2 regions of the Carnobacterium alterfunditum DSM 5972 genome follow, and region 2 is predicted to be linked to the other one. Evidence: riboswitches for the same ligand, from Rfam matches in the RefSeq annotation. Region 2 holds a riboswitch; the other holds the start of a gene.
The links. Region 2 has a riboswitch for FMN ahead of BR50_RS10615 (IS30 family transposase). Riboswitches for the same ligand answer to the same signal wherever they lie in the genome.

Region 1 (15,605 bases), 590 kb from region 2:
AATCTTCCGGTTTTGCATCATCGGAAACCAATCTCATAGCTGTCAATGATCGTTCCACAGCCGAAATCCCAGTTGTGGTCTCTACATGATCTACTGAAATAGTAAAAGCTGTTCCATGGTTATCTGTACTATCCAGACTCATTTGTGACAAGCCTAACTTTTTAGTATAGCTTTTGGCTATGGGCATACAGATGAGACCTTTAGCATAACTAGCCATAAAGTTCACATTAGCTGTCGTAGCAAACTCAGCAGCACAGATAATGTCTCCTTCGTTTTCTCTATCTTCATCATCTACCAGTAATATATTTTTTCCAGCTCTCAAATCGGCAAGTAATTCTTCAATTGTATTAAACATATCTCTCTCCATTCTGTTCTAAAAGAACCCATTTTCTTTTAAAAAGCCTTCCGTTACTTGACTCTCTTGAACGCGCTCTTTCGAATCTATTCCTAATAATTTTTCGACATACTTTCCGATCATATCGCATTCAAGATTGACGGTGCTACCAGGCTGCTTCTGCAGCAAAACTGTTTCCTCTCCTGTATGCGGAATCACAGAGACTTGGAAAGACTGGTCATCCACCGTCACGACCGTCAAGCTTACACCATCAATAGCTATGGAGCCTTTTTCAATAATGTACCGTAACAATTCAGGACTTGTTTCAACCGTGATCCAAACAGCATTGCCATCACGTCTAAATTCTCTTATCTGACCTGTCCCGTCGATGTGACCACTAACCATATGTCCGCCAAGCCGAGTTGCCAAACTCAATGCCCGTTCCAGATTGACGTAACTTCCAGGAGCTAATTCGCCTATGTTAGTCCTTTTCAAGGATTCGGACATGACATCCGCCTCAAAAAAATCTTTTTCTATTTTTGTCACTGTCAAACAAATACCGTTTGTCGAGATGCTGTCTCCGACATGCGTTCCTTGCAACACTTTTTGACCTTTAATTCTAAGAACTGAGGACTTTTCAGCTTGTTTGATTGATTTAATGATTCCCATTTCTTCAATAATTCCAGTAAACATATATTACCTCCTATTAACCGATTTTTACTTATCCATATATCCTTCCAAAAACAGATCCTCTCCGACCATCACAGCCGTCAACCGATTGATTTGGAAAGCATTTTTTAATGATAGGATACCTGCTCCTTCAACAGCCGTTTTAGCATTTTTTCCTCCGATGATTTTTGGTGCAATATAGGTCTGTATTTTGTCCACAATATTTTCTTCCAAAGCCGAAAAGTTCAAGGTAGCTCCACCTTCCAACAAAATACTATCGATACCCATAGCTCCTAATGTTCTCATTAATTCTCGTAAATTTACTCTCCCAGACTTCTCTTTGGTCATGATGACTTCAATACCCATTTGCTTTAAGGTCGCTAATTTTTCTCTGTCTGCTCTTTTAGTAGTGGCGATAATTGTTTTAGCTTTATCTTGATCCGTCAATATGGTTGAAGCAATCGGGATCCTTAGCTGACTATCCACAACGATTCTAATAGGATTATTGCTGTTTGGAATTCTAGCAGTTAATTGCGGATCATCTTTAATAACTGTTTCTACTCCTACCATGATTCCAGACAATTCATGTCGTAGGCAATGTACTTGTTTTCTAGCTTTTTCACCAGAGATCCATTGCGATTCGCCAGTCACCGTGGCAATTTTACCATCTAAGGACATCGCATTTTTCATAACGACAAAAGGTTCTTTAGTGACAATGTATTTTATAAAAATCTCGTTCAATCGTTGGCTCTCTTCTTCTAAAAGACCTGAGACTACCTCAATCCCATTCTTACGAAGCCTTTCAATTCCTTTTCCAGCAACTAGCGGATTTGGATCGAGTGTTCCCACGACTACCCGCTTAATTTTCTTATCTATCAGTAAGTCTGAACAGGGAGGCGTCTTCCCAAAATGGGAACAAGGTTCTAGTGTGACATATAGCGTTGCTCCGCTCACATCTTCTTTTGCTGATGCGATAGCATTTACTTCCGCATGGGGCTGTCCATATTTTTCGTGATAGCCTTGTCCGATAATTCGTCCAGCTTTCACGATCACAGCTCCAACTAAGGGATTCGGGGCTGTCCAGCCTTTGCCTTTTTTGGCTAGGTCCAGTGCCATTCTCATATATAGTTCATCCAACACTCTCACTCCATTCAAAATAAAAAAGCCCAAAGAATTAATTCTCAGGGCTTTTATCATTTTTGTTTGCAAGGCTCAACAAATAAATCCGCATACGCTGTACTCGGTTACTTTTGAACTCTTTAAACTTTGTCTTCGCTTTATCCAGACTATACTGTCGGCTTCGGAATTTGACCGAATCTGCCTTACGGCTCGTGGGCTTTACCACCGGTAGGGACTTGCACCCTGCCCTGAAGACTATTCAATTTTTACAACTCTACACAAAAAAGCCCCAGACTTTTACATCCAGGGCTTCGACTTATGGCTAAATAAGACTATTTAATAGTTGCTTAATAAACTTATGGTTCCCATAGATCTTAAAATAAGACCTCAGTTATCCAAGTTTTTCTGCAATCGATTTGTCTTCGCTTTATCCAGACTATACTGTCGGCTTCGGAATCTGACCGAATCTGCCTTACGGCTCGTGGGCTTTTACCACCGGTAGGGACTTACACCCTGCCCTGAAGACTATTTAATTTTATAAGGTAAGAGTATCTTGAAATACAGTATATGTCAATATTTTTCAAGTTTTAATTTTCTGACACCTTTGTTAAGGAGTAAAATGTGCAGCCACAACTAATTTTGGCTCTGTTAGATGTCTCTTTTATTGTAGCCTATAAATCCGACGCCAGAAAGAACTATTCCTACTATACTCAACGTGCTCAAAGGAAACCAAGCAAGCTCTTCATTTGGAAGTTGCGGTATGTGGTAGAAAGCTGATAAATTTTTCAACCACGCTGGAAATTCGAGTAGGTTGCCCAGATAAAGGACTAAAAAGGTAAAAAATACGTAGGTCCAAACTAAAATCGCTCCCTTAGGGAAAGCTCCTACTAGTAATGTCGTTAAACCCAGCACCACCCAAATAGCTGGAATATAGACAAGTGAAGACATTAAAATGGTCCCTAAATCAATACTTTTTTCCATTACTTGACTTGCCGAAGCATACAGCCCTAGTCCAATCAACAATTGCATCACTATCGCTGTAAAAAATGCTATGGCATAGCGACTACCCAAAATTTTATTGCGAGAAACAGCTCGGCTATAAAAGTTGTCCGTTCTTCCTTGCCTTTCTTCTTTTTTTAATTTTAATAAGATAGAAATACCAGGAATAGCTGCAAAAACAGACACGATACCAATCAATAATGTGACAAATTGTTCTGTCATAGAAGCAGTCGTACTATCTGATAAAATTCCTTGGACCAATTCAAAGTCTGAGAAGTAAGCTTCTAAGTCTCCTAAAATGGCACCGTAAGCAATACTCATTAAAAAAATACCAATAGCCCATGAAATAATGGTTCCTTTTTCTAACCGCCAAGTTAAACCAAGCTGGCTTTTTAAAAAAGGTGAGGCATGGATCTTTCCTTTTCGATCAGACAGCAGGCCTGCATTGATATCTCTTTTATGATCCAGATAAAAGGCACCTACCAACAAAACTGCAGCTCCACAGACCAAAGCAATAACCGGCCACCATTCGTTTCCAGCAAATACATTTGTTCGAACAGTCCATCCTAACGGAGAAAATAAAGACAATGTTTCATTACTGACATCTCCGATTGCTCTTATAATATAAGCTGTTATCAATGTTCCAAAAGAAATAGCTATCGCTCCTCTTGTCGTTTGTGCAACTTGTGCAGCAATCATTGCAACTCCTGCAAAGAATAAGCCTGTACTTGCAAGAGCAGCACCATAGAGTAAAGAAGATTCTAAATAAAACACTTCTTGATCAACTAATTCTAAACCTATCGATAAAAGCATGAAGATTGAGGTGTTTACAATGGCCATCATTATTGCAGCAGCTGATAAATAAGACAACCGTCCAACTGGTAACGCTCGAATGAGTTCCAAACGGCCTTCTTCTTCATCCATTCTCGTACTTGAGGTGACAAGCAAGATATTCATAATACTCACTGCAATAGCTGAAAACAGCAATAATTCACTTGCAAAAATGGTTCCTAGATTAAATGATTCAATCTCATAACCCTTTCCCAGCATGGCTACCATAGCCGGATTTTGCATCGTTAAGCCAAATTCAACGATTTCTTTTTGACCTGTATATATAGTTGTATACGCCGTTAAGGATGCCATTGAAACACCAACCAAACCGATTAACCACAAACTGATTTTCAATCTATTCCGCTGAAAAAGCAGTCGTATGATTCGAGTTGTTCCTTTAAATAACTGAGCGACCATTATTAGACACCTTCCTTTGTGGCGCTTGGTTTCTCACTATCTCCTTTGTAGTGACGGATAAATAGATCTTCTAGCGTTGGCGGACCACTTTCAAGCTTTAAAACGCCGAATTGGCTGATATGACTAATGATTTTTGCCATTTCTTCATTATCTACCTGAAACGTCCAACCCGCTTTTGTATGGATGACATCATGTACCCCTTTTAAATCGGACAATCCAGTCAGCGTCTCCTGCGTTTCAACGATCAATTTTGAGCGTATCAAATGGCGCATTTGGGAAAGCGTCCCTGTTTCAATCAGTTCACCTTCGCGAATAATAGCTACCCGATCGCATAATTTCTCAACTTCTGAAAGAATATGGCTCGATAATAAGACGGTCTTTCCTTGTCGTTTCACCTCTAAAATACACTCCTGAAAAATACGCTCCATTAGCGGGTCCAATCCTGCAGTTGGTTCATCAAGAATATATAGATCAGCATCTGACGCAAAAGCTGCAATCAAGGCTATTTTTTGTCGATTCCCCTTTGAATATGCCCGACATCTTTTCGCTGGATCTAGTTTAAACAGTTGGATCAGCTCATCGCGCCGGCTTTTATTGCCATTACCACGCATAGTTAAAAATAAATCAATCACTTCACCACCGGTTAGATTAGGCCATAGATCAGCCTCACCTGGAACATACGCTATTCTTTTATGAATTTCTACAGCATCTTTCCAGGCATCTTTTCCAAAAATCGTCACTTGTCCTTCATTAGGTTTTAACATCCCTAACAACACACGAATAGTCGTCGACTTACCAGCACCATTTGGACCAATAAAGCCATATATTTCACCTTCATTTATGGATAGATCGATTTTTTTCAAAGCTGTAAATTTCCCAAATCGTTTAGTCAATCCTTTTACTTCTACGACATTCATTTTCACTCCTCCTACTGCTACACTTTCTGGCTGGCGGTATTGATTACAATTATTATATTAGGGCGTGTCTGAAAACTGACTGCCATCCTGATTTTCGGTATAATAAAAGAAAACAGGAGTGATCATGATGAGTATTGAACGTTATGAGCTGACTGATGTGCAGTGGAATCAAATCAAAAATCTGTTTCCCGAATATCACACAGGTAGACCACCTAAAAGCAATCGTATAATGTTCAATGCTGTTTTATGGATTGCTAGAAGCGGTGCTGCTTGGCGAAATCTGCCAAAAGAACGTTACGGATCATGGAAAACGGTCTATAGCCGCTTTTGTTTATGGCGTGATACTGGTTTACTTGAATCCCTTTTTATTACGTTGAATTATGAAGCAGATTACGAAAACTTGAGTATCGATTCAACCGTTGTAACGGCGCATCAGCAGAGTGCCGGTGCAAAAAAAGGGGGCTAAATTCTGTCATCTCGCAACATATCGGTAAAAGCAGTGGTGGGCACACAACAAAAATACATGTCATCGTAGACGGATTAGGAAATCCATTATATTTTCAGCTATCAGGTGGAAATCTCCATGATAGTGTTCTCGCTATTGAAGTTCTTCAACACGTTGAAATACAAGGCAGTAATGTTATTGGCGATCGTGCATACGGTTCTTTAGACATTCGGACTTATGTGACGAATCACGATGCGACTTATACCATTCCACCAAAGAAAAATACAAAAGAACCTTGGACTGTTGATTGGTGGCTATATAAAGAACGTCATTTGGTGGAGTGTTTCTTTAATAAGTTAAAGCATTTCCGTCATATCGCGACACGTTATGATAAACTCGCAACGTCCTACTTAGCCTTTGTATATATAGCAGCTATTTTTCTCTTAACCAAATAGTTTTAAGACACAACCTAGTCTTATTTTAAAAAATCAGCATCAATGACTGTTTCAGTCGTCTGCTGTAAAGATTCTTTAGAAATTTGATTTCCTTGAGCACTGTTAAGGGTGTGCTGAGTAGCCAGTTCTTCAGTATAATCAGCTAACGGATAGATTTTGAAGCCTCTTCTTGAATCAGTGCTATCAGTATTATTGCCTTTGTAATGCATCACTATCCCATCCCATTTGACATTTTTAATAGCTTTTTCTTCTTCGGTCAGGACGAAATCAAATGAAATCATTCCACCCAACATATTATTTTCAGTTCCTGTTGACATAGCGGAAAGAAAGTTACCTAATGAGTAAACGACCAATGTCTGATTGCCGTTTTCCCCTTCCATCCACTCAATCGGTTGGATCACGTGAGGATGGGTCCCAATCACAACATCCACTCCTAGATCGGTAAACAATTGAGCATATTGTTTTTGAAATTCATTTGGCTCAAGCATGTGCTCCTCGCCCCAATGTGCAGATACGATGACGAAATCACTAACTTGCTTTGCTCGTTCAATATCTTGAGTGATCAACGCTTCGTCAAAATAATTCAATCGGTAAGAAACATCTGGCTCAATTCCATTTGTACCATATGTATAGGCTAAAAATGAAAAAGTTACGCCGTCACGTTCAATAACCGGAATAGCATCACGATCTTCTTGGGAATCAAATACTCCTGTAAAGACCATGTTCTCTTGTTCATTCCATATTTCCAAAGTATTCAAAACACCTTTTTCTCCTTTATCTAATGAATGATTGGATGCTCCGTTAACTAAATCAAAACCCAATTCATTTAAATTTCCCGCCATGTCGCTAGGTGTATTAAACGCTGGATAGCCAGAAAAACCGAATTCATCCCCACCCAACAGTGTCTCCTGATTAATAAAGGCTAAATCTGCAGCTTCGATATCGTTTGCTACATTTTCAAACATAGGTTTAAAATCGTAGGTCCCATCTTCTAACTGTGCTTCTTCAAATATCCCTGTATGGATCAGGTTATCCCCTACTCCCATAAAGGAAATTCTTTTTTCTTCGCTTAGCTGGTCTTCCGATTCAACTGATGCCTCACTGGTAGAAACGATTTCTGATGAGGCTTGCTCAGAATTTTCACTAACGTCATTTGCACACCCGCTTACGATTAATGCAGCTAATAAGAATCCAATTTTCTTCATATTTTTTCTCCTTCTCAGACGAATTTTTTGATTATTCTCTTCATTTTTTTAACTTGCTCATTAAATATCATTAGCTCTCTATTCAAAATAATCGTAAGCGTTTTCTTTCTAAATGTAAAGCTTTATAAGTCCCCTATTATAAGAACAAATTTATTATTAAAATCAGACTAAAGATGGTCGTTGGATTTTTTACAGCATGTTACACTATTGGTCAGTACTTTTATGGAAAAATAGAGAAAGAGGCGACAATATCAAATAAAAAAATTAAAAATTGGATTTCAAAAATTTATGATTGGCAGATATGGCGTCGATAAGCTGTCAAACTATTTGCTTTACGGAGGACTTGCTATTGTTGTCTTATTTAATTTACTAAATTGGCCAATCGGCGGTTTCTTTGGATGGATAGCTGTCATTCTAGGTTACTATCGAACCTTTTCCCGTAACCGATCAAAACGGTATCAGGAGAATCAAAAATTTCTAACCTTCAAACGAAGGATCGATAGCAAATGGAGAAAACAACTTAAAAAAATTCAGGAGCGAAAAGTATATAAATACTATTCTTGTCCTAACTGTCATAAAAAATTGCGTGTCCCGCGAAAAAAAGGAAAAATCACAATCAAATGCTCTCACTGCGAAGAGCAATTCACTAAAAAAACTTAACGGTTCCCTTTAGCGATATTCCTCTAGAAACAGCAGCCACTTAACCGTTTGCCAGACTTTTCGGAAAATCAAATCGAGCTGCTGTTTTTTTGCTGTAAAAAAACTTTCTAACTCCTAAAATATCCCCTTGATCTAACACAATGATTTTATCAGCACTCTTGATAGCAATGGAGTACCTTGTAATATCCAAAGTGAAAGAGTCTATGTAGGATTCGATTAGAGATGGAATGAACTAAATCTATAACAAAAAAAGACAAAACATCTTTAAAAGATGTTTTGTCTTTTTTAGTATTTAAAACTAATTAATACACATCAAACTATTAGGAGACTCACCTATCGAGCCCCTCCACCGCCTCCACCACCGGCACCTCCTCCTCCACCAAAGGAAGTTGAACCGCCTGTTCCGGATGCTGCTGATGAAGAACTTGAGTGAAATCCGCCGCTTGCTAATCCACTAGACCAGTTATTTCTAAATCCTGTTACCCCATTCCAATACCAGTAATAATAAATGAATTGATTTTCCCCAGAGATATTATTCGGATTCGGGATCATTTCCTTGAACTCTTCTGTCAGTTCTTCACTTCTATAGTACAAAGTGTTCCAGAACAAAAATTCTTCAAAAGTGAATGGATTAGTATTATCCGCAAAACCTTCTAAATCGATTTCTTCCAAATAATTATCAAATTGAACCAGACGATCAAATAATTTATCACCTTCAGGACTTGCAATGGCTACTTCGCTTTTCGTTCCCCATACTTTGATTTCTTTGAATGAAATAAGTCTTTCTTTTTCTAAGAACTCTTTTGAATAATCTATCAAATAATCCGCAAACTTCCCTACTTCTTTAGCATGTTTTTTTGCCCATTTTTTCATTTTATTATCTTCAATAAACCCGTTACTGTTTGAAGCGTCCAATAACATGAGCCATAAACCAGTTTCATAAGTCTCCCCATGATTTGTCTTGATTTTATCAACAAATTTTGTGAATGATTGGGGATAACGCGCACGCTCTTCCTCAAAATGAGGGATCTCTATTTCAGTATCAAATCCATCGCTAAATAATGACTTATCTTCGGCAGTATGGATAATGATCCGCTTTTCATACGACCATCTCAATAAATAAGCTGAGAAGTAATCTTCAAAATAGCCCTTGTCTATATCTTGCAGCAAATAAGCAATACCGGCAAAGTCTTCTCCTTGATAGGGGATTCCCTCTAATATAACCGTTTTATTCTCCTTGACTCGTTGTTTCCCTGTTCGCATTTGTCCAGCTGCTTCTTTTGCTTGTTTCAATTTTTTATAATACTTGATAGCAAAAACTGTGGCTCCTCCACCAGTAACTGCAATGAGAGAGAGGATGACGATAGGAACTGTATTAGAAGTAGCCTCATCATTATACGCTGAGCCGTTCATTGCCATTTCACGCTGTTCTTCCGATGTCATACCAACATTGGCTTGTGTAGCGAAAAGGACTTGTGGAAATTGCAGCAATACCGTTACATCTTTGCTATTGTTTACTACTTCCTCCGCTTCCCATACGATCGTGTTGCCTTCTAATTGGATATCGCCTTCAAATCCAAAACCCCAGAAACGGACATTCTCTTCTGTAAAGGGCTCAAATCCAGTGATTTTAACCGTCAATTTTTCTGCAGGAATATCAGAAAATGTATCAAAATTCCATAGTAAGCCTTGTCCATCTTCCAATTCGCGCACTAAGTTTGATAAAGCGTACGTCACTTCGTAGTCATTTTCGCCATATTTACCAATACCCCATATGAGTTCTAATCCGTCATCTGTCCCGACAATGCCATAGTGATCAGCCTTTTCCTCTAAGGAAGCATCTGGTTCCCATGGATCTATTTTTTGAAAACCCATAACCGAAAAATCCAGCAGTTTAGAATCCTGCAGATCATTTAACACAATATATAATTCAGTACCATCATCCATGTTCATCTTTCTATGTTCTTTGACGATTCCAGAGCCGTCTTCTTGCAGTTCAATTTCGATCGTGATATCCGTTAATTCATTTTCTGCAAAAACGACTTCTCCAAACGCCATACTAAACAGAAACGCTGCTCCAATAGACAATGACATTCTTACTCTTTTATTCATCTCGTTACCCCTTTCTCTATATGTACTTGACCCAATTTTTTTATTGTACGAACTATTTCCGACCCATTTTGGCAACAATTTTTGGTCGAGGTTTTCTATTTATCTATAGTATACACACTAATACTCTAATCTAGGAAACGTTTCCTCTAAATAATCGTTATTAGGGCGTGTCGTATGTGTAAAATAGTTCTCGAGATGATTTTATTTTTTACTAGCAAAATGAAAGAAGGCGTTCTATCATAAATGTATGCTGAGCGGCAAATACATAGATGAAAGAGGCCTTCTTATGGATAGAATTATAACAAAATTATATGAAATAATAAAGGAATCGAGCGATTTAATCGCTACAGAGGAGTCTATACAACTCTATATGTATGAAGTATTCACTGAATTAGTAGGAGATATCTTCACCCATATGAATCAAGTGATCAAAGAACAAAAACAAGGCGAAGGCTGGAAAGTGAAACGAGACGATTGGAAAACCGTTCAGTTTATTTTTGGTCCTGTTCGTTATCGCCGTACCTTAATGGTCGATCAAGAGAGTCAAAATCATTATCCGCTAGATGACTGGTTAGGCATTCGAAACTACCAACGCCATAGTCCACTCGTAGAAGTGAAAGTAGCAGAACTAGCTAGTAAGTGTACCTACCGGGACACCGCTGAATTATTGAAAGAATGGACGGCAGTCACTATTAGTCACCAAACAGTCGGCAGTCTTCTTAAACGAGTTGGAGGAGCACAAGCACGTGAAGATGAAGAAATGGTAGTAGAACTAGACGAAGCCGTCGAGTTGCCAGAAGGTAAAAAAGTGGACTATTTTTACGCCGAGGCTGATGGCATTTTTGTTCGTGGGACGGAAAAGAGAAAAAGCTTAGAAGTTCGTCATGCGCTACTTTACGAAGGCTGGGAGAAAAATGGAAAGAGAGTCTCCTTAAAGGAGCCTAAAGCGATCATGACGACTAAAAAAACGGCTGGTTTTTGGGCAGAAGTTCAAGCCTTTACTGCGAGTCATTATGCGTTACAACAAGCTCAAGTCATTACCAATAGTGACGGTGGACAAGGCTATACCGCAGACAAATTTCAAGAAGCCTTTTCTCAGTCGAACTATCCTGTAGTCAATCAGTTAGACTCTTATCACATCTTCCAAGGCTTAAATCGCGCGTTTGGTTCACAGACTAGCCTCTTTAAACAGAAGGTCAATCAAGCTTTAAAAACACATGATTTAAATGAGTTAACAATCTGGTTGGATACTTATGAAAGCACACTAGACGAGACACCAGCAGTGGAAAAACTGACTACCTTTAGAACATACGTATTACGGAATTGGGATCGAATTTTCGATTGGCGTGAAAAAGTAGAACAGGTTCCGCAGGACGCAAGAGGTTTAGGCGCAATGGAGTCGAATCAGCGGCATATTTCTTTTCGGATGAAAAAGCGTGGGATGCATTGGAGCGAAGAAGGCTGTGAAGCCATGGTAAAGGTAAAACAAGGCATCTTAAATCACACGTTACGTGACGCCTATCTTCACCAACAAAATAGGAGTACGAGACAACAACGCAAGCTGAAACAAACGGTTCGTTTATCGTCGCTATTGCATCAGAAGACACGTCAGTCGGTTGGTGCAAAGGATGGGACAATGCCGTTGTATGCTTCTCATTCATCAGCAATGGGGAAACTCATAAAAAGTTTTCGTTAATTCCCTTCTGTTTGGGGAAGGTTCCTTGTTTTAGGAACCTTCTCCAAACGGATGGGCCAGCAAACGGCGGAGCCGTGCGGTAGTAGACGAGTGTACAAAAGTAGAACGCCTAAACTAGCAGGATAATAGGACGACCGAGAAAAACTTGACACAGACAGGGCGTGTCTGAAAACTGACTGCCATCCTGATTTTCGGTATAATAAAAGAAAACAGGAGTGATCATGATGAGTATTAAACGTTATGAGCTGACTGATGTGCAGTGGAATCAAATCAAAAATCTGTTTCCCGAATATCACACAGGTAGACCACCTAAAAGCAATCGTATAATGTTCAATGCTGTTTTATGGATTGCTAGAAGCGGTGCTGCTTGGCGAGATCTGCCAAAAGAACGCTACGGATCATGGAAAACGGTCTATAGCCGCTTTTGTTTATGGCGTGATACTGGTTTACTTGAATCCCTTTTTATTACGTTGAATTATGAAGCAGATTACGAAAACTTGAGTATCGATTCAACCGTTGTAACGGCGCATCAGCAGAGTGCCGGTGCAAAAAAAGGGGGCTAAATTCTGTCATCTCGCAACATATCGGTAAAAGCAGTGGTGGGCACACAACAAAAATACATGTCATCGTAGACGGATTAGGAAATCCATTATATTTTCAGCTATCAGGTGGAAATCTCCATGATAGTGTTCTCGCTATTGAAGTTCTTCAACACGTTGAAATACAAGGCAGTAATGTTATTGGCGATCGTGCATACGGTTCTTTAGACATTCGGACTTATGTGACGAATCACGATGCGACTTATACCATTCCACCAAAGAAAAATACAAAAGAACCTTGGACTGTTGATTGGTGGCTATATAAAGAACGTCATTTGGTGGAGTGTTTCTTTAATAAGTTAAAGCATTTCCGTCATATCGCGACACGTTATGATAAACTCGCAACGTCCTACTTAGCCTTTGTATATATAGCAGCTATTTTTCTCTTAACCAAATAGTTTTAAGACACAACCTAATAATTTTCTCCATTATATTATTTGGAAAATTATTTAGAAAAAAAAGAAAGCTTTATTATTAGTTTCTAGAAAATCAGTATAAAACTAATTCCTAGAACTAACGCAAAGCTTTCTTCTCTTCATCGATGACCGGTTAGAATTGTATCTCCAATAAATTCACGCTAAAATTTTATACTCCCATTAGTTTCAGTTCTGATGCTGCCTATTCTTAAATAGGTCAACCATTGACCTTCTTTTGGGCTGTCGATATTATCCGATGAATAGATCTTCTTGAGGGTAACGTATCAAGGAAGTTCCTTTTCTAGCAATCAATATAGAGACAATCGTAATAGGTCCGATACGCCCTATGAACATGACGAACATGATCACAAATCTACCTATAATGGATAGTTCAGGTGTCAAGCCTGCTGAGAGTCCTACTGTTCCAAATGCTGAAACAACTTCAAAAACGATATCGATAAACGATCCATTTTCAGTTATCGTTAAGATGAAAATAGCTATAAAAACTAATAAAAAGCTTATTGTTGTCAACGTTAAAGCTCTAAAAACAGCACTATTCCTGATCCTTCGTCCAAATAAAGATACTTCTTCTCCACCTCTTAGACTTGTAGTCGTTGTTAAAAGTAAAATAATAAAAGTACTTAACTTGATCCCACTACCAGTTGACGCACTCCCTGCCCCAATAAACATCAAGAGGATCGTCAAGAGCATAGAAGGTGCTGTTAACGCAGTGATATCGATTGAATTAAAACCGGCTGTTCTAGGAGTCAAACCTTGAAAATAAGCACTCCATGCTTTATCTCCAAGTGATAAACTGCCTAAAGTTTGAGGATTTGAATATTCTAGCACAAAAATTAAAATTATTGCAATGGCATTTATGATCAGGGTACCTACGATCATAACTTTTGAATGCAGAGTCAATGACTTAAATTTTTTCTTATTCCACACATCTAAAAGAACAGTAAATCCTATTCCTCCTAAAACAAATAGGCTTGTAATCGTTAAGTTAACGACAGGATCTCCTACATAGCCGGATAAATTATCAGCCCACAGAGAAAACCCAGCATTATTAAAGGCTGCAACAGTATGGAATAAACTATAAAAGGCACCTTTCCAAACTCCAAATTCTGGGATCCATTTAATGGACAATAAGGTAAAACCAATCAGTTCGATACTTAAAGAGAAAAAAAGCACATGACGCACCAAGCGGATAACGCCCCCTGAAGAGCCTTGATTTAAAGATTCTTTAACGAGATCTCTTTGTTGCATGCCAATTCTTCGTTTGAATATGAAAAAGATAAAAACGGCAGAGGTCATTAATCCTAATCCTCCAAGTTGCATGAGCATTATAATGATTGTTTGTCCGAATAGAGTGAAGGCTGTCCCCGTATCGACTACGATCAATCCTGTTACCGTAACAGCAGAAGTGGCTGTAAATAACGTATCTAACCAAGAAATGGTTTGTGTAGTCGCAAAGGGTAATTTTAATAATGCTGTACCAATTAAAATAAGCGTAAAGAAACTGAAAACGACTGTCATAGGTGGACTAAAGCGCCTAGTAGATCGTTTTAAATATTTTTTCAGATTGACCTTGTTCATTTATTTACAGCCCTTTCTCTTCAAAACGTTTTATATCTTCGTTGTTTCCAATGACAACGATCATATCGCCTTCGTATAGTTTGTCATCAGGTGAAGGAGAGATATTCACCTTTTTCCCATTCTTTACAGCTAAAATAGTGCAACCGTACTTTGATCTGATATCTGTATCATTGAGCGTCTTATTAGCTAATTTTTTTGTTATATATAGTTCTGAGATGCTATAATCCTCAGATAGCTCAATATATTCTTGTAGTTTTCCAGATTCCAATTGATTAGCAACTCTGATCCCCATATCGTATTCTGGCTGAATGATCCTATCCGCACCGATTTTAGTAAGGACTTTTGCGTGGTTAGAATCTTGAGCCTTTACCCAAACATTTTTTATACCCATTTCTTTTAACAATAGGGTACATAGTATGCTAGACTGCATATTATCTCCAATGGCAACTATAGCGTAATCAAAGTTTCCAACACCTAAAGACTTAAGAACATCTTCACGGGAAGCATCTGCTATTACAGCCTTTGTGCTATGATCTAAAACAGCATTCACTTTTGCCTCATTTGTATCTATTGCCAAAACTTGATGGCCCAAACGATACAATTCTTTACATACACTACTACCAAATCTTGCTAACCCAATAACTACGAAATCTTTTTTCATAATTAAGCTCCTCTTCTATTCGAGCAATTACAGACTGGAGAGTCCAACTCTCTCAGCCAACTAACTTTGCGTCAATACTTCATTTTTTTAAAATTTTCTTAACTACAGCTAACGACTTTATTGAGTCTTTTATAAGCAGAGAATCTAAAAAAGTTTTAAAATTCATTTGTACAATTTAGCTGTTTGATCTATTCGAATATAAGTTCATTCTTCATTAGTCATCATAGTATGTACACTTTCATAATTCAAGTGATTTCGACCAACTAATTACTTCAATAATAACACTTTAAAGAGCTGTTTTGTTTCATTTTTATAGGTACTCAATAAGAGCTGAATATTATGCCCTTAGAAGATGACAGCATTCAAATCGATGACCACTTTCAAAAAAATCATTTCACTAAATTTCATAGAAAAAGCCTAAGAAATCAATGCGATTTCTTAGGCTTGCTCTTTACTTATAAACTGCTTTTC
Region 2 (15,605 bases):
ATCTAATTGATTTTCTTTAAGTGAATCAATCATCATTTGTCCGTATGACATGTCAAAAACCTCTTTCGTTTAATAATCTTCTATTTGATTCATTTTACCATACATTAAGAGGATTAAAACACACAGCAGCTTGTTTACGATCCAAATAAAAAAGAGCTAGTGCAAAGCACTGGCCCTTTTTTATTTGTGACTTATTTAACTGCGTCTTTAAGAGCTTTACCTGGTTTGAATGCAGGCACTTTGCTTGCAGCGATTTGGATTTCTTCCCCTGTTTGAGGGTTACGACCTTTACGTGCAGCACAATCGCGCACTTCAAAGTTACCAAAACCAATAATTTGAACTTTTTCTCCTTCACTTAATGAAGTTTGAATTGATTCAAAAACAGCATCTACTGCTGAAGTTGCATCTTTTTTAGTAAGACCTGTTGAAGTTGCAACATTTTCGATTAATTCTGCTTTGTTAGCCATGTGTATTTCACCTCCCTCGGAAAGAAGAATTGATGCATTATTTATAAGCAAATAAACATCATTTAGACATTTTTGAGTGGCCCAAAAATGAATTATTGCGAAATGTAAAATTAGTAGTTCTAAATGACATTTCTTTTAAAAAGATATCATACAAATACTGATACTGCAATGATTTTCAATGCATTAAGCGATATTTTTAAGCATTTTTCAAATATTCAAAAAATTATTTGAAACCCCTTAAGAGTTATGTTAAAATGCTCCGTTTACTGATAACTCTTCACTCTTATTTTCTTCTTCTTATAATAAGATGAATAGGTGTTCCTTCAAAAGTAAAGGCATCACGAATACGATTTTCTAAGAAACGAGCATAAGAGAAATGCATCATTTCTGGTTCATTTACAAATACAACAAAAGTTGGCGGCTTAACAGCCACTTGAGTAGCATAATAAATACGCAATCTTTTCCCTTTATCTGTCGGTGTCGGGTTCATAGCTACTGCATCTAATATGACTTCATTCAAAGTAGCAGATTGAATGCGTAGGTTTTGATTCATACTTACTCGCTCAATGATCTCAGGGAGCTTATTTAGGCGTTGTTTCGTTAAAGCTGATACAAAAATAATTGGTGCATAGCTCAAATATAAAAATTCGCTTCTAATTTGCTCTTCAAATTTTTTCATTGTGTGGTTGTCTTTATCAAGAGTATCCCATTTATTTACAACAATGATGATTCCTTTTCCAGCTTCGTGAGCATACCCGGCAACCTTCTTATCTTGCTCTCTGATACCTTCTTCAGCATTCAACACACACAAGACAACATCTGAACGTTCGATTGCTCTAAGAGCTCTTAAAACACTATATTTTTCAGTGTTTTCATAGACTTTACCTTTTTTTCGCATTCCAGCAGTATCGATCATAACAAACTCAGTACCGTCTTCACCCATAAACTTAGTATCAATAGCGTCACGAGTTGTCCCAGGGATTGCTGAAACGATTACTCGGTCTTCTCCTAACATGGCATTTATAATAGATGATTTTCCAACATTCGGTCTGCCAATCAAACTGAATTTTATAACAGAATCATCATATTCTTCTTCTGATTCATCTGGAAAATGGCTAATAGCTGCATCTAATAGATCTCCAATTCCTAGACCATGACTTCCTGAAATTGGGAAAGGTTCCCCTAATCCTAAAGCGTAAAAGTCAAAAATATCATTACGCATTTCTGGATTATCTACTTTATTTATTGCTAACAAAACTGGTTTTTTTGTACGGTGAAGAATTCTTGCTACGTTCTCATCCGCATCAGTTATGTGTTCCTTTACGCTTGTGATAAAAATAATCACATCTGCTTCATCCATAGCTATTTCAGCTTGATGTTTTATTTGTTCCAAAAATGGTTCGTCACCTAAGTCGATCCCGCCTGTATCAATCACATTAAATTCTTTCCCTAACCATTCTGCTGGCGCATAAATACGATCACGAGTTACCCCTGATACATCTTCTACAATTGAGATACGTTCTCCAACAATACGATTAAAAATAGTTGATTTTCCTACGTTAGGGCGACCAACGATGGCTACAACTGGTTTTGCCATTGTTTTTGCCTCCTTTTTTTTATTCTCTTGTCAGTTTATAGAAATACCTTAAAACATGCAAGCTTTTGCTTAAGGAATAAGGCAAAATCTCATAAATACCTTATTTATTTGATTTATTTTTATTAAATAACACATAAAAAAGGACACGAGAACAAAAATTGCTCGCATGCCCTTTTTAAAATTCGTAATTACTTGTCTTCATCCGTTGTGATATCAGATAGTTGATCGCCAAGAATATCGCCTAACGTAAACCCGGTATCTTCTTCAGGCATATCGTAGTTCGTTTCTTCTTGCTTTTCTTTCGAATGGTTGGGCTTTTCTTCTAGTGCTTTAATACTTAAAGACAGACGTTGATCTGTTGGATTTACTTCTAAGACTTTCACTTTAATTTCATCACCTTCACTTAAAATCTCATGCGGTGTTGCAATGTGATTGTGTGAAATTTGCGAAATGTGAACGAGTCCTTCAACACCTGGGAATACTTCAACAAAAGCTCCAAAGCTTGTTAGACGTTTAACTAAGCCGTTTAAAACAGAACCTACTGCAGCACGTTCTTCAATACCATCCCATGGTCCAGGTAATGTATCTTTGATAGAAAGCGAAATACGCCCTTCTTCTTCATTTACAGAAAGAACTTTAACATCGATCTCTTCACCAACAGTTAGTACATCTGCAGGATCTTTAACGTGCTCATACGCAATCTGCGAAATGTGAACAAGTCCATCTATGCCACCAAGGTCAATAAATGCTCCGAAATTTGTTAAACGAGCAATTTTCCCTTTTACAATTTCGCCTTCAACCAAATGACTCAATAAATCTTTTTTCTTTTCTTCATTTTCAGCTTCAACAACCGCTTTATGAGAAAGGATCAAGCGGTTTTCACTTGGTTCGATTTCAACAATTTTAAATTTTAAGGTTTGTCCTTTATAACTAGAAAAATCTTCTACAAAATGGACATCCACCATAGAAGCGGGGACAAATCCTCTAACGCCGACATCTACCACCAAACCACCTTTTACTACTTCTGTAACTGGCGCTTCAATAATTGATCCTTCATCAAACTCTGTTTGGATTTTTTCCCAAACCTTCTTAGCATCAACACGACGCTTAGAAAGCAAAAAGCTGCCATTTTCTTTTTCTTTGATTTCTTTGATCACTACTAAGTCAACAATATCTCCAACGTTTACAATATCTGTAACGTTTTCAAATGGTGCCGCTGATAATTCATTGTTTGGAATGACCCCTTCAACCCCACCACCGATAATACCGACTATAGCTTGTTTATTATCTTGAATAGTTAAAATTTCACCTCTGACAGTATCACCAATATTAATTTCTTGAACATTACCCATTGCTTCCATCATTGATTCTTGTTCTTCGACTTCATGGTTTTTTTCATTTTCCGTCATATGTTTGCCCTCCTATAACTAGCCAATAAAATTCTTTCTCCTTATATTTTAACCAATATTTAAAAATATTGCCACAAAAACGATTTAGAAAATAAAAAGAACGCTATTTTGAAAGCTTAATATGGATCATTTCTCTAATTTTTTCAACAACTTGTTCAATAGATAAACTAGTTGTATCTAAAAGAATGGCATCTTCAGCTTGGACGAGCGGCGATACCTCTCGATGAGAATCTTTGTAATCCCGATCAGCTATCTCTTGCTTTAAGACTTCCAATGGAGTTGTTATGCCTTTACTCATATTTTCTGTGTAACGTCTTTGAGCACGTTCATCAACACTCGCTATAAGGAATATTTTAACTTCTGCTGTTGGCAATACAGCCGTCCCAATATCTCGTCCGTCCATAACGACTCTGCCATGTGCAGCTATTTCTTGTTGGCGTTTAACTAACTCGCTTCTGACTTCTCCATGTGCTGAAACAGCAGAAACTAAATTTGTTACATTTGGTAAGCGGATCGCTTCTGTGACTTCTTGACCATTGACAAATACTTTTTGATTATCCCCATTTGGCTCAAAGGAAATCGTCATTTCTTTTAATAATTCTACTAGTCGTTTTTCATCTGTTACTTCAATATTTTTTTCAATTGCTTGATGCGTTAACGCACGGTACATCGCTCCAGTATCGCAATAAATGTAGCCCAATTCCTTTGCCACTATTTTAGCAACTGTACTTTTCCCAGCAGATGCCGGACCGTCAATTGCGATTCTTATTGTCTTTTCCAACTTTTCGTCCTACTTTCTTATTCATATTAAAAAGGCTAGGTTTACCCTAGCCTCCGTTTTGATTATGGAAATGAGGCTTAACATGATAGCTATTTTACTTTTAAAACAGTTCCTATACTGATTGAATCATCTGATATCCCGTTTAAAGATTTTAATTCATCAGTTGTCATATTGTGATCCAACGCGATTCGATAAAAATTATCTCCTGCTTGAACAGTATAAGTATTCGCTGATTCTTCTGCTGTTGCTTCTTCTTCAACATTTTCTATTTCCTCAATAATTGGTTCTTCTGCCACTTGTGACTCTGGTTCTTCTACTTTTGTCGCTTCACTCTCAGACTCGGATGAATCCTCTTTGACGCTATTACTTTCAGATGAAGATTCTGATTCTACTTTTGATTCTGATTCAGGTTCTTTTGAACTGCTCAGTTCACTGCTGCTATTTTCGGTAATAATCATTCTTTCTTCAGAAGAGCTAAGCGTTTTACTGGTTCCGGCATCTTCATTAGACCACCAAAAATACGCCAATGTTGGTAAGATAAAGATCAATGCTAAAAAAATAAGTAATGAAGTTATAACAGGATGCACACTTTTTTTCGCTTTTTTTCTTGCCGTTCTGGAAAACTTATCATCTACAAAATTATCATCATCATCAAATTTACGGTTCCATGCATTTTCTTTTTTAGGGTTATTTTTAGAATTTTTTTTACTCATTTTTTAGTACTCCTCCTAAACCAAAATCACTATTATTGTATCATTTTTACATAGAGTTGTCTTATTAATTTCCAATTAAAAATAATTCCTTTAAGGTTTCTTCTGGATTTTTTTCTTTTTCCACTATTTTTTTTTGTTTCAAATCAGTTTCCTTATAACATTCATTGATTTCAATATTGCAGTTAGAACAACAGAGAGGTGGTTTTCCGCTTACTTTTTCATTAAAATAATGTAAAAGAAAGGCTCTCTTACAGCTTGATGTTTCAGCATAATCTATCATGTAATATAATTGTTGCTGTTTATAAATCATTCTGCTCTTCACTTGATTTTTGGCTGCTTCAACAGATAAATCAGATTTTAAATAATTTTCTATCAATTGCTTTTGCGTAGGGCTGCAACTGCCTTCTAATACTTTACCTTTTTTATAACTATATTCTAACATGTCAATAGTTGGTAACGTATATTCTTGTAAACGGAGTTGGATCATGCCATCTCCTGGTTCGTATAATAAAAGTGCAAGACTAGGTTCTCCATCTCTACCACATCTTCCAACCTCTTGTAAATAAGCCTCTGGACTGCCTGGCAAATGAAAATGGATCACAAATCGAATATTACTTTTATTTATTCCCATTCCAAAAGCACTTGTCGCGCAAATAATATCGATCTCATCATGAATAAATTGCTGTTGTATTTTAATTTTATCTTCCGCTACTATATCTGAATGATAACTTTCAGCGGCCATACCCGTTTTATTCCGAATCAATCCAGCAACTTCTTCAGCTATCTTCTTACTAGAAAAATAAATAATTCCCGGTTTCTTTAATTTTTGAATTTGATTTATTAATTGTTGTTTTTTATCATGATCACAAATCAAAGTAGAAAAAGCAATATTTGACCGATCGACGGAATAAATAACTTGCTTTGTGTTTTCATGATCTATCTGCAGAGACGTTAAAATTTCTTCTCTGACCCGTTCTGTAGCTGTAGCTGTTAACGCCATTGTTAAAGGAAATTTCAGTTGCTGACGAATGATACCTAAGTCTGAATAATCAGGTCTGAAATCTAATCCCCACTGAGAAATGCAATGAGCTTCATCAATTGTAAAAAGACTAATGGAAACTTTTTCAAGATAAGACATGACATATTCCTGTTGGAGCATCTCTGGTGAGAGAAAAATAAATTTATACTCAGATAAATGGTTTAGCACCCATTCTTTTTCGTGTGCATCCATTAAGCTGTTAATAGCAGCAACTCTTTTTTCACCGGTCAACTTTAATTGCTCAACTTGGTCTTGCATCAAAGATAATAATGGAGAAACGATCACCACAAGACCATCTAAACAATATCCGGTCAGTTGATAACAAAGGGATTTCCCCATCCCTGTTGGCAGCATAACCAATGTATGATTACCGTCTAAAGCTGATAAAATAACTTCTTCTTGCCCGTCCCTAAAGGAGGTATAGCCAAAATAATTCTCTAAATTTTTTTTTATAAGCACTCTATTATCCACGGACACGACTCCTTTCAACCTGAATTAAGCGGTACCAATAGAAGGGGGCAGATGGCATTCTGCTTGTTAATTCCTCATACGTTATTTCTTCATGACTATTAAATAGCCCATTCAATCGTTCATATTCATCCTGAGGCATAAAACTAGATACCTTAAAATCTGGAAAAATAATAGCCAATTCAATAACGTGTTCTGAAATCGTATTCAGCTTTAATTTCCTTTTCACAGCAATTTTTTCAACAGAAAGTCCTTTTTCCAAATAATGGGCCGTTATTTTAGTACTTTGACTAAGACTGCTGAAACGATCCCCTACACATTCTTGATAAACGAGATAAAAAAATGGGTATTTTTCTTTATTTTCAGCAACTTTTTCCATCAACTGAATAATGGCATTTTGAAGTAAAAAGGCTATTTCAATTGGCTCAACACCATATTTGGCTGCTAATTGAGTACTTGTTTTACCAATTTTTTCATGTCCTGTTAACTGTGATACGATCATTTCGGCATCGATCGCATCCATTTCTTTTAATACTTGGATCCATTCTTTTCCACAAGAAATAGCAAGCTCTTGTTTTTCTAATTGATTTCTTTTTAACCATTTTTTTACCCATAGCTGTGTTTTAAACTCTTTTTCAATTGGTAAATAATGATTATTTTTATACCTTAACTCCGAAAGAACTTGGGTCAAAAATATTATTTTTTTCCAAAATTCCTTGGTAGCCTTTCCTTGAGTTAATTGATTTAAACGAGTTGGGTAAAAATGTTTTGAAAAATAACTTTCTATTTCTTTTTTTCCTTTCTCACAAAGATAAAAATCCTCATCTGCTTTTTTTGCTTTTATCCATCCTTTGCTAATAAAAAGCTGCATCATTTCATCGTACTGTTCACGCTGTAAATATGGAAAAATTGAAAAAAAGTTTATCGCATGATACGAATGAGCCTTAAACAAAATCGAGGCTGTTCTTTTTCCAACTAAAATATGGTAAAGCGTTGAAGGTTTAACAGGATGCTTTTTAGAATATAATGAGAGACAGAAATACTTAATATATAACGATTGTTCCAAGATATTCACCCACATTCTGATTGCATTTAAAAAATTGATTGTAAAACATATATATTGTTAAATCTAATATACCAAAAATAACTATTTTTAGGGTATTCTTTTCTAATTTTAAAAAAATATTAATAACGAAAAGTTTAAATAGCTGGATTATTTGACAACTAGTATGAATACGTCATCAACTATGATAGAGCACACTTACCTACTTATACTAAAAATCATTCAGCCAATATTTCAAAAAATAAAAAAAGAAACCGCAATTTCTGCGGTTTCTTTTTTTATTTAAAATGTAAATTTCAAGTTTAAGTTAGCCACTTGTTAAAGAATTATTTCATGTGAAAATTAAAGAGCTTAATTCATTTTGTAAGGCTTGGTGCTACACTGAGATATCACAAGTTTATCGACGAACTGTCTACGGTCATCTTCCCAGCTTTCAAGTTATGCCGAAAAAGGCTTTTAAGCTGTTTGTCGTTCTAGGCGAAGTGCGTTCACAAAGCAGTCATGTGGGGTCCTATAATCTAATATTTTTCTGGGATAATCATTCATCCATTGTTGAATTCGCAGGCATTGTGTCTCAGTGAATTGGCTGATAGGCTTCCCTTTAGGAATGAATCGACGAATAAATTTATGTTGATTCTCACTCGTTCCTCGTTCAAAAGAAGCATAAGGGTGGCTGAAATAAACATCTAAAGTGTCTTTCAAAGCCTCATCTAGTCCCGCGAATTCAGAACCATTATCTGAGGTAATCGTTTTGAAAAAAGTTGGAAAGTCCTCTCTGGATCGTGCTTGAAGAGTACGAATCGCTTGATTTACAGATTCTTGATCTTTACCATTTATTTTCATAATAACTTCAAGGCGTGTTTGGCGTTCAACCAAAGTGAGTAATACGGCATCTGTCTTTATTTTGTTGCCAATCACAGTATCGATTTCCCAGTGACCAAAGGTTTTACGATTATCAATTTCTTTTGGACGGTTGTCAATTGATTGTCCAAGTATACGCTTATTTGGACGCTTCTTCAGAGATAATACCTTCGGTTTCCGAGACAGCTTTTCTAGAAGGTCGAGGTTTTTCGTTCTCATAATCTCTCTATCTATCCAGTAATAAAGTGTCGTGGTACAAGGGATAATTGTGGGATCAAACAGCTCATGCTTTAAAGCAAAGCCAACCACTACATCAGGTGACCATTTATCAGTCAACATTTTATCATCGGCCCACTCTATAAAGGCATCTGTATCCGCCCATTTTGGTCGACGGCCACAGTTTAAACGATGCTTGTCATAAACAGCCTGACCGGTACCAGCATCATAAATTCTAATAAAATAATCATAAATCTTACTCTTTTGCTTTTGACGTTTAAGTTGAGTAATTGTTCCACGCTTTATCTCATTATTGATTGTTTGAGGTACTCGATTCAGGACAATAGCAATAGGACGATTCGAATAATCTTCCTGTTTCAAAATAGCAATTTGAGATCGTTCTGAATAAGATAAGTGTTTCCCCTTACGTGCTGGTGTGTTATCGTTAGAGTGCGTCATGTGAATTCATCCTGTCTATTGAGAGTTAGTGGTAACTTCAATATAACATGAAATTCACATGGCGTTTTTATATTTTAGCCTTAGTGGCTAACTTCATTATATAATCCAGCTTTTTATTTAAAACTAACTTTTGTCATTTGATTACGGAATAACCAAGTTTTTAATTTTGCAAAGAGTAAGATAAATACTGTGCTTACTATTGCCCCTTTTACTATATTAAAGGGTATAACACCCATTAATAAATAATCACTAATAGATCCTACACTAAAGTTTAATACTTTTAAGTATAAAGGAAGTAATAAGAAATAATTTACAAATGATAGAACAATTGTCAATGATGCAGTTCCAATCACATTTGCAAAGATAATATTTTTCGTATCATGAATTTTAGACTTCATGATCAAATAAATCGGTAACGTATACGCGACCGAAGCGATAAAACTTGCAGTATCCCCAATCGGATATCCTGCATCACCGCCCGTTTGGATATAGTGAAGCAATGAACGAATAAACGCGATCATTATTCCTCCAACTGGACCGTATAAAAACATACCAACCAAAACAGGAATATCACTAAAATCTACTTTTAGAAAAGTAACTCCTGGAATTATTGGAAAACCAAATGAAATCAAAATGGTTGCAAAAGCGGCTAACATAGCTATTCCCACCATTTTTTTTGTGTTACTAGTTTGCATAAAAATCCTCCTAAAAGGATTCATCAGCCTAGGCATTTCTGAGTTTATTTAAATGACGGTTTGTCAAATTAAGTGCAACACCTTTTCCATAAACGCTTCGTATGGTGTTTTCCAGTCCAGGCATTTTCTGGGCCGATTATTAATCAAGGAAAGAGCTTCTTCAACTTCCTCTGTGAGAATGGTATCAAAATTCGTTCGTTTTGGGAAAAACTCCCTGAAAAGGCCATTACTATTTTCATTACTTCCTCTCTGCCAAGCAGCGTACGCATCAGCGAAGTACATTGGAATGTTCAACTCTGATTCAATCACGGTATAACAGGCAAATTCTTTTCCTCTATCCGTTGTAAAGCTTTGAAAGGCTTCTCGTGGATAAAGAGCATGAAGAGTTCGAATGGCTCGCTCCATTGACTTTGCGGAACGATCCGGTATAAGAATGGCTTTATACCAACGGGTTTGACGTTCTACAAAGGTGGCAACACAGCCCTTCGCTTGACCACGACCTGAGACAACAGTATCCAACTCCCAATGACCAAAAGTCGTGCGTTTTCTGATTTCTTTTGGCCGTTTGGAAATCGGTGTGCCGACAACAAATCGACCTCTTGTTTCCTTTGGTTTTTGACGCTTCCCTTTCTGACGCAAGACCGTCAAAGGCACGTCAAGCAAACCGGCATAAATCCAGCGGTAAATGGTTTTGAAGGTCAAGGATCCTTGAAGTAAACGGCCACTAATTTGTTCTGGAGACCACGTTTGATCCAACTTTTCTTGGATAACTATTTTTAGCGAGGCTGTTAGTTTAGAATGAGCCCCGCAGGCAGCTTTCCTTTGATTATAAGATGTTTGAGCTTTTTCCGCTTGGTAGTTTGGGTTTCGTTGGCATTCTCTAGAAACGGACGAGGGAGAGCGATTTAGCTTTTTCGCAATTGTACGAATGGACATCTTAAGTTCAAGATAGACTTCTATTTTGGAACGTTCGGTTATGGTAAAATGAGTGTAGCTCATGACAACTCCTCCAATCGAATGGTAGTGTGGTAACTTCATTCTATACGAGGACGTCATGGGTTTCTTTTATTTCGTCTTGGGTGTTGCACTTAATATTACAATTCATCAAATAAAAACAATATAAAAATGCTCGTTCTAATTATCTTTAGATAGATAACTAAACAGAGCACTTGAACAATGATACCTATTCAAATAAACTCCATCTTCTTTATCCAGACTTTACTGTCGGTACTGGAATTTAACCAGTTCAACTAAATAATGCTATTTAGTTCGTGGACTTTACCACCGGTCGGGAATTACACCCTGCCCCTGAAGACGAATCTTTATATTTTTTTAACACTTTTATTATATACCATAAAAGAATAAAAATCAATGATTCTATTTACTTTTAATTAGTAAATCAATCTAAATAAGGTAGATGAATAATAAATTTTGTCTGTTCGTTTACCACACTTTTCACTTCAACAAAACCATTATGCGCTTCTACTATGTTCTTTACAATGGATAACCCAATGCCTGTTCCCGTTTTATTCTCTTTCATTACCATGCGAGATTTATCTGCTTTATAGAAACGATCAAATACATAAGGAATATCTTCTTCTAAAATTCCTGTTCCATTATCGATGACTTCAATTAAAACTTCATCCATAATTTTATCTAGGTGTACCCAAATTCCTACTTTTTTCTTTTCTTTTTTTGTCAAACTAGTATGTCTGATAGCATTATTAATCAAATTTACGAACACTTGATTCATTTTATCTTCATCCATAAAATATGAATTCAAATTTGAATCGATCTTTAATTCCATTTGGATATTATTTTTTTCGGACATAGTAGCAAACCGCGTGAATAAGTTTTTGAAAAAATCTTCAAAATAAACATCCATTTTTGTCAATTTGATAAACCCGGCTTCCATTCTAGAACTATCGAGCATTTCATTTACCATCCGATTCATTCTAATCGATTCTTCTCCGATTATTTTAGCCATTTCTTTTTTTTCTTCTTGCGTTTCAGCCACATCATCTAAAATAGCCTCACTATATCCTTGTATCATAACTAAAGGGGTCCTCAATTCATGAGAAATATTATTTATAAAATCATTTCTCATAATATCAAGCCGTTTTTCTTTTGTTATATTTTGAATGGATACTAATACACCACGTACACTTTCAAGATTTTCATCAAAAAGCGGTATCAAGGTTATTCTATAATAGTACTCTTCGATATTATTTTCATAAATTACTTTCTCAGGAAATTTTATAACAGAATCGATTCGGTGCTCTAACACTTCAGGTATAACCGTTTTCATTACTTGATTTGATCGGTATAAATGTTGTAAAAACTCATCTCCAAGTGGATTAGACATTAATAAAGTTTTATCTTGGTTGTAATACAACACCCCGGTAGAAATAGAGGTCACAATGTTTTCCAATAATTCTTTCTCTTGTCTAGTTGCTGCTCCTGTAACTTCCAATGACTTACCCATTTTATTCATAGCTAAAGCCAATTGAGCTAATTCATCTTTATAATTCGATTGGGCTTGTTTTGAGAAATCGTTCTTAGCATAATCATAAGCTATATCTCTTAATTGTTTTAAAGGTTTTCCAAGCCTGCGTTGGAGGTAGTAAAATAGTAAAATACCTATAATAATATAAAGAATAGCATTGATGGCTGACCATGTTTTCATTCTACTATATGTGCTGTTTAAAAATGACAAATCTCCGTAAATATATAACTGACCCTCTTGATCATTAAAATTAAAATCTTGTTTTTTTAAGATATAAGGTGTGTTTATCTTTCCGTTAAAACTGGTTTTATCTATTATTAAAAAATTTTCACCACTCGCTAAAGCAGTTTCGAACTTGCTAGTTGATTTGATTTGATTAAAGTTATTTAATTGTTCCTCCAAATAAATATTTGAAGAATAAATCAAGGGTTCATCATCTAATTTCACGATCAAAGACAAGTGAGGATCATAAGCTCTTGATTTGTCGATATTTTCTATTAAAAAACCTGGATCTTCTTCTAGAATACTAACTAGAGAGTTAATTGAACTTTCAAAATCGTTCATATAATTTTCTTCTATATTTTTTTTATAAATTATTCCATATACTTGCGTGGCAGTAAATAAAAAAAAACCTATAGCTAACATCGTTGCCAGCCATATACGCGTAACTAAACTACTTAGTTTAAACATATTTTTGCCTACTTTTCAGATTCTTCTGGAAAAGAATTAAATTTATATCCCAGGCCCCAAACGGTTACAATCATTTTGGCAGCTGGCTCTGAGTATTTCGTTAATTTTTCTCTCAGTCGTTTAATATGAGTATCTACCGTTCTTAGATCACCAAAGAATTCGTATTTCCATACTTCGCGCAATAACTGCTCTCTTCCAAAAATCTGATCAGGGGATTGTGCTAAATAAACTAATAAATCATATTCTTTAGGCGTTAAATTAACTGGATTTCCATCTACTAGCACACGGTGAGATTGGTCATCTATTTCAAAATGCGGCATTTCAATCAAATTTGGATTCGCTTTTTCTTTCGGCTTGTTGCTTTGTGTTCTTTTTAAAATAGCCGATACCCTTAAAACAACTTCTCTAGGACTAAATGGCTTCACAATATAATCATCCGCACCAACTTCAAATCCCTCTATACGGCTTATCTCTTCTCCCTTAGCAGTTAACATCATAATAGGAGTGTTTTTAGTTTCACGTATTTTTTCAGCCACTTCGATCCCATTCATCTTAGGAAGCATCAAGTCTAACAAAATTAAATCATAATCTTTTTCTAAAGCCATTTTAACGGCATCTTCTCCATTATCTGCTTCAAAGATAAGATAATTTTCTCTTTCTAAGTACATCTTTAATAGTCTGCGAATTCGATCCTCATCATCTACTACTAGCAGATATATAACTTCATTTTCCATTTATTTACACCCCATTATTCTACATTAGGTCTTACTTATAAGATGCCTAGTCTAACCTTAGTATACACAACAATTGTTCTAGTTTTCAACTATTTCAAATGATTTCATGCTTAAAATATAGAACGTTCTTAAAATAATCCTTTAGTAAGCCAAAAAAGCACTTATCGGTGTACTCAAATAAACATTATTTTATTTAAATTTCAAAAAAAACTTGGATTTAGTGCTCCCAAGTTTTTTTTGAATTTTATTTAGTTGTCTCTTCTTGTATTGCTGAATTACGTAACTGATAGATTTCAAACGTTTTTAATTCACGCCATTCACCAGGTTGTAATCCATCTAAAGTTAACGTACCATAAGACTCTCTTTTTAATTTTTCTACTGGGTGTCCAATAACTTGAAACATATTTTTAACTTGTCTATTACGGCCTTCATGTATAGTTAATTCCACCATAGTAACATCCTTAGTACGATCTGATGAAAGGATTTTTGCTTTTGCTGGTGCTGTCTTTTTACCTTCAATAACAATACCTTTTTCAAGTCTATTCAGTGATTTTTTGTCTACTAAGCCTTTTACTTTAACAACATATGTTTTATCTATTTGGTGCTTAGGGTGCATCAACAATTGGGAAAGTTCTCCGTCATTTGTCAACATTAATGCTCCTGTTGTATCATAGTCTAAGCGCCCAACTGGGTAAATACGTTGCTCGATATTTGTAAACAGATCGGTCACTACTGGACGTCCCTTATCATCTGAAACTGCCGTGATCATATTTCTAGGCTTATTCAATAAAAAATAAACTGGTTCTTCTCTATAAATCGGTACTCCATCGACTTCCACTACATCAGAATTCCCAATTTGAATACCCATTTCCTTAACAACTTTTCCATTTACTTTAACATGACCCATAGAAATAAGTTCCTCTGATTTACGTCGTGAAGCTACTCCGGCATGTGCTAAAACTTTCTGTAATCTTTCCATAATTTCTCCTTAATACACTCTATTTTTATTCATTTTCAAATTGCTGGTTAAAACGTTCAAAAAATAAATCAGACTCTTTTTCATTATTTTCTGTTTCTAAATCGGTTATTTTAGGTAAATCATTTAAATCTTTGAGTCCAAAATAATCCATAAAATACGCTGATGTCCCGTATAAAATAGCTCTTCCAGGACCTTCCACGCGTCCCTTTGGTTCAACAAGACCTCTGAGCGTTAATTTTTGCAGTGCTCCGCTTGTTTGGACACCACGTATCTCATCGATCTCCATTCGTGTTAAAGGCTGCTTATAAGCAACAATTGCAAGCGTCTCTAACGCGGCTTGTGAAAGATTCGTTGTCAACGGTGAAACCGCATATTTTTTTATAACATCAGCATACTCTTTTTTGGTTGCTAATTGATACTGATTTCCTATCTCGAGAAGCATTAATCCTCTGGACGTTGAATCTTCGTATCCTTTTTGGAGTCGCATAAGAAATTGATAAACCTGTTGAGTTGAACACTCCAGTAAAACAGAGATTTCCTCTAATGAGAGGCCTTCATCTCCAGCTACGAAAAGGAGTGCTTCAATTGTTGCTAATTCATCCATGCTACTCATCACCTGTTTCTGATGGATAGACGGTAATATCTCCGTAGGTTACTTTTTGCTGAATAAATACATTTTTTTCTTTGATCAATTCAAGTAAAGCCATGAAAGTCGTTACCATCTCATTTTTTGTTGGAGTATCAAAAAGACCAGTAAATAAAACACCTTGATTTTTTTTTACACTTCTCAATTTTCCCATAATAAAATCCATCTTTTCATTAATAGATGTTTCTTCTGCTTTGATTTTTGTTTGTAAAGGTATTTTTTTTGCTTTTTTATTAAACATGTCTTGAAAAGCAGCAACTAAATCAAACGTACTGATTTGAA

Region 1: another riboswitch for FMN. It lies ahead of ribD (bifunctional diaminohydroxyphosphoribosylaminopyrimidine deaminase/5-amino-6-(5-phosphoribosylamino)uracil reductase RibD); the one in region 2 lies ahead of BR50_RS10615 (IS30 family transposase).

Annotation. Positions count from the first base shown of each region.
Region 1 covers NZ_JQLG01000004.1:1,562,785-1,578,389, reverse strand. Annotated here, with positions in the region: gene BR50_RS07850 (bifunctional 3,4-dihydroxy-2-butanone-4-phosphate synthase/GTP cyclohydrolase II) at 1-355, opposite strand, end outside; gene BR50_RS07845 (riboflavin synthase) at 374-1,027, opposite strand; gene ribD (bifunctional diaminohydroxyphosphoribosylaminopyrimidine deaminase/5-amino-6-(5-phosphoribosylamino)uracil reductase RibD) at 1,052-2,125, opposite strand; FMN riboswitch at 2,268-2,382, opposite strand; FMN riboswitch at 2,537-2,652, opposite strand; gene BR50_RS07835 (ABC transporter permease) at 2,771-4,369, opposite strand; gene BR50_RS07830 (ABC transporter ATP-binding protein) at 4,372-5,286, opposite strand; one part of gene BR50_RS12615 (IS5 family transposase) at 5,411-5,750, shown strand; one part of gene BR50_RS12615 (IS5 family transposase) at 5,750-6,186, shown strand; gene BR50_RS07820 (CapA family protein) at 6,207-7,391, opposite strand; gene BR50_RS07815 (Zn-finger containing protein) at 7,680-8,051, shown strand; gene BR50_RS07810 (DUF2207 domain-containing protein) at 8,385-10,163, opposite strand; gene BR50_RS07805 (ISLre2 family transposase) at 10,450-11,859, shown strand; one part of gene BR50_RS12610 (IS5 family transposase) at 12,081-12,420, shown strand; one part of gene BR50_RS12610 (IS5 family transposase) at 12,420-12,856, shown strand; gene BR50_RS07795 (TrkH family potassium uptake protein) at 13,124-14,413, opposite strand; gene BR50_RS07790 (potassium channel family protein) at 14,478-15,134, opposite strand; gene BR50_RS07785 (tRNA dihydrouridine synthase) at 15,590-15,605, opposite strand, start outside.
Region 2 covers NZ_JQLG01000004.1:2,151,116-2,166,720, reverse strand. Annotated here, with positions in the region: gene BR50_RS10665 (tetratricopeptide repeat protein) at 1-51, opposite strand, end outside; gene BR50_RS10660 (HU family DNA-binding protein) at 192-467, opposite strand; gene der (ribosome biogenesis GTPase Der) at 751-2,064, opposite strand; gene rpsA (30S ribosomal protein S1) at 2,253-3,473, opposite strand; gene cmk ((d)CMP kinase) at 3,577-4,254, opposite strand; gene BR50_RS10640 (LysM peptidoglycan-binding domain-containing protein) at 4,344-4,967, opposite strand; gene BR50_RS10635 (RecQ family ATP-dependent DNA helicase) at 5,032-6,477, opposite strand; gene BR50_RS10630 (YpbB family protein) at 6,470-7,540, opposite strand; gene BR50_RS10625 (IS30 family transposase) at 7,994-9,073, opposite strand; gene BR50_RS10620 (ECF transporter S component) at 9,187-9,768, opposite strand; gene BR50_RS10615 (IS30 family transposase) at 9,832-10,767, opposite strand; FMN riboswitch at 10,965-11,088, opposite strand; gene BR50_RS10610 (sensor histidine kinase) at 11,168-12,964, opposite strand; gene BR50_RS10605 (response regulator transcription factor) at 12,973-13,698, opposite strand; gene BR50_RS10600 (pseudouridine synthase) at 13,943-14,677, opposite strand; gene scpB (SMC-Scp complex subunit ScpB) at 14,703-15,281, opposite strand; gene BR50_RS10590 (segregation/condensation protein A) at 15,283-15,605, opposite strand, start outside.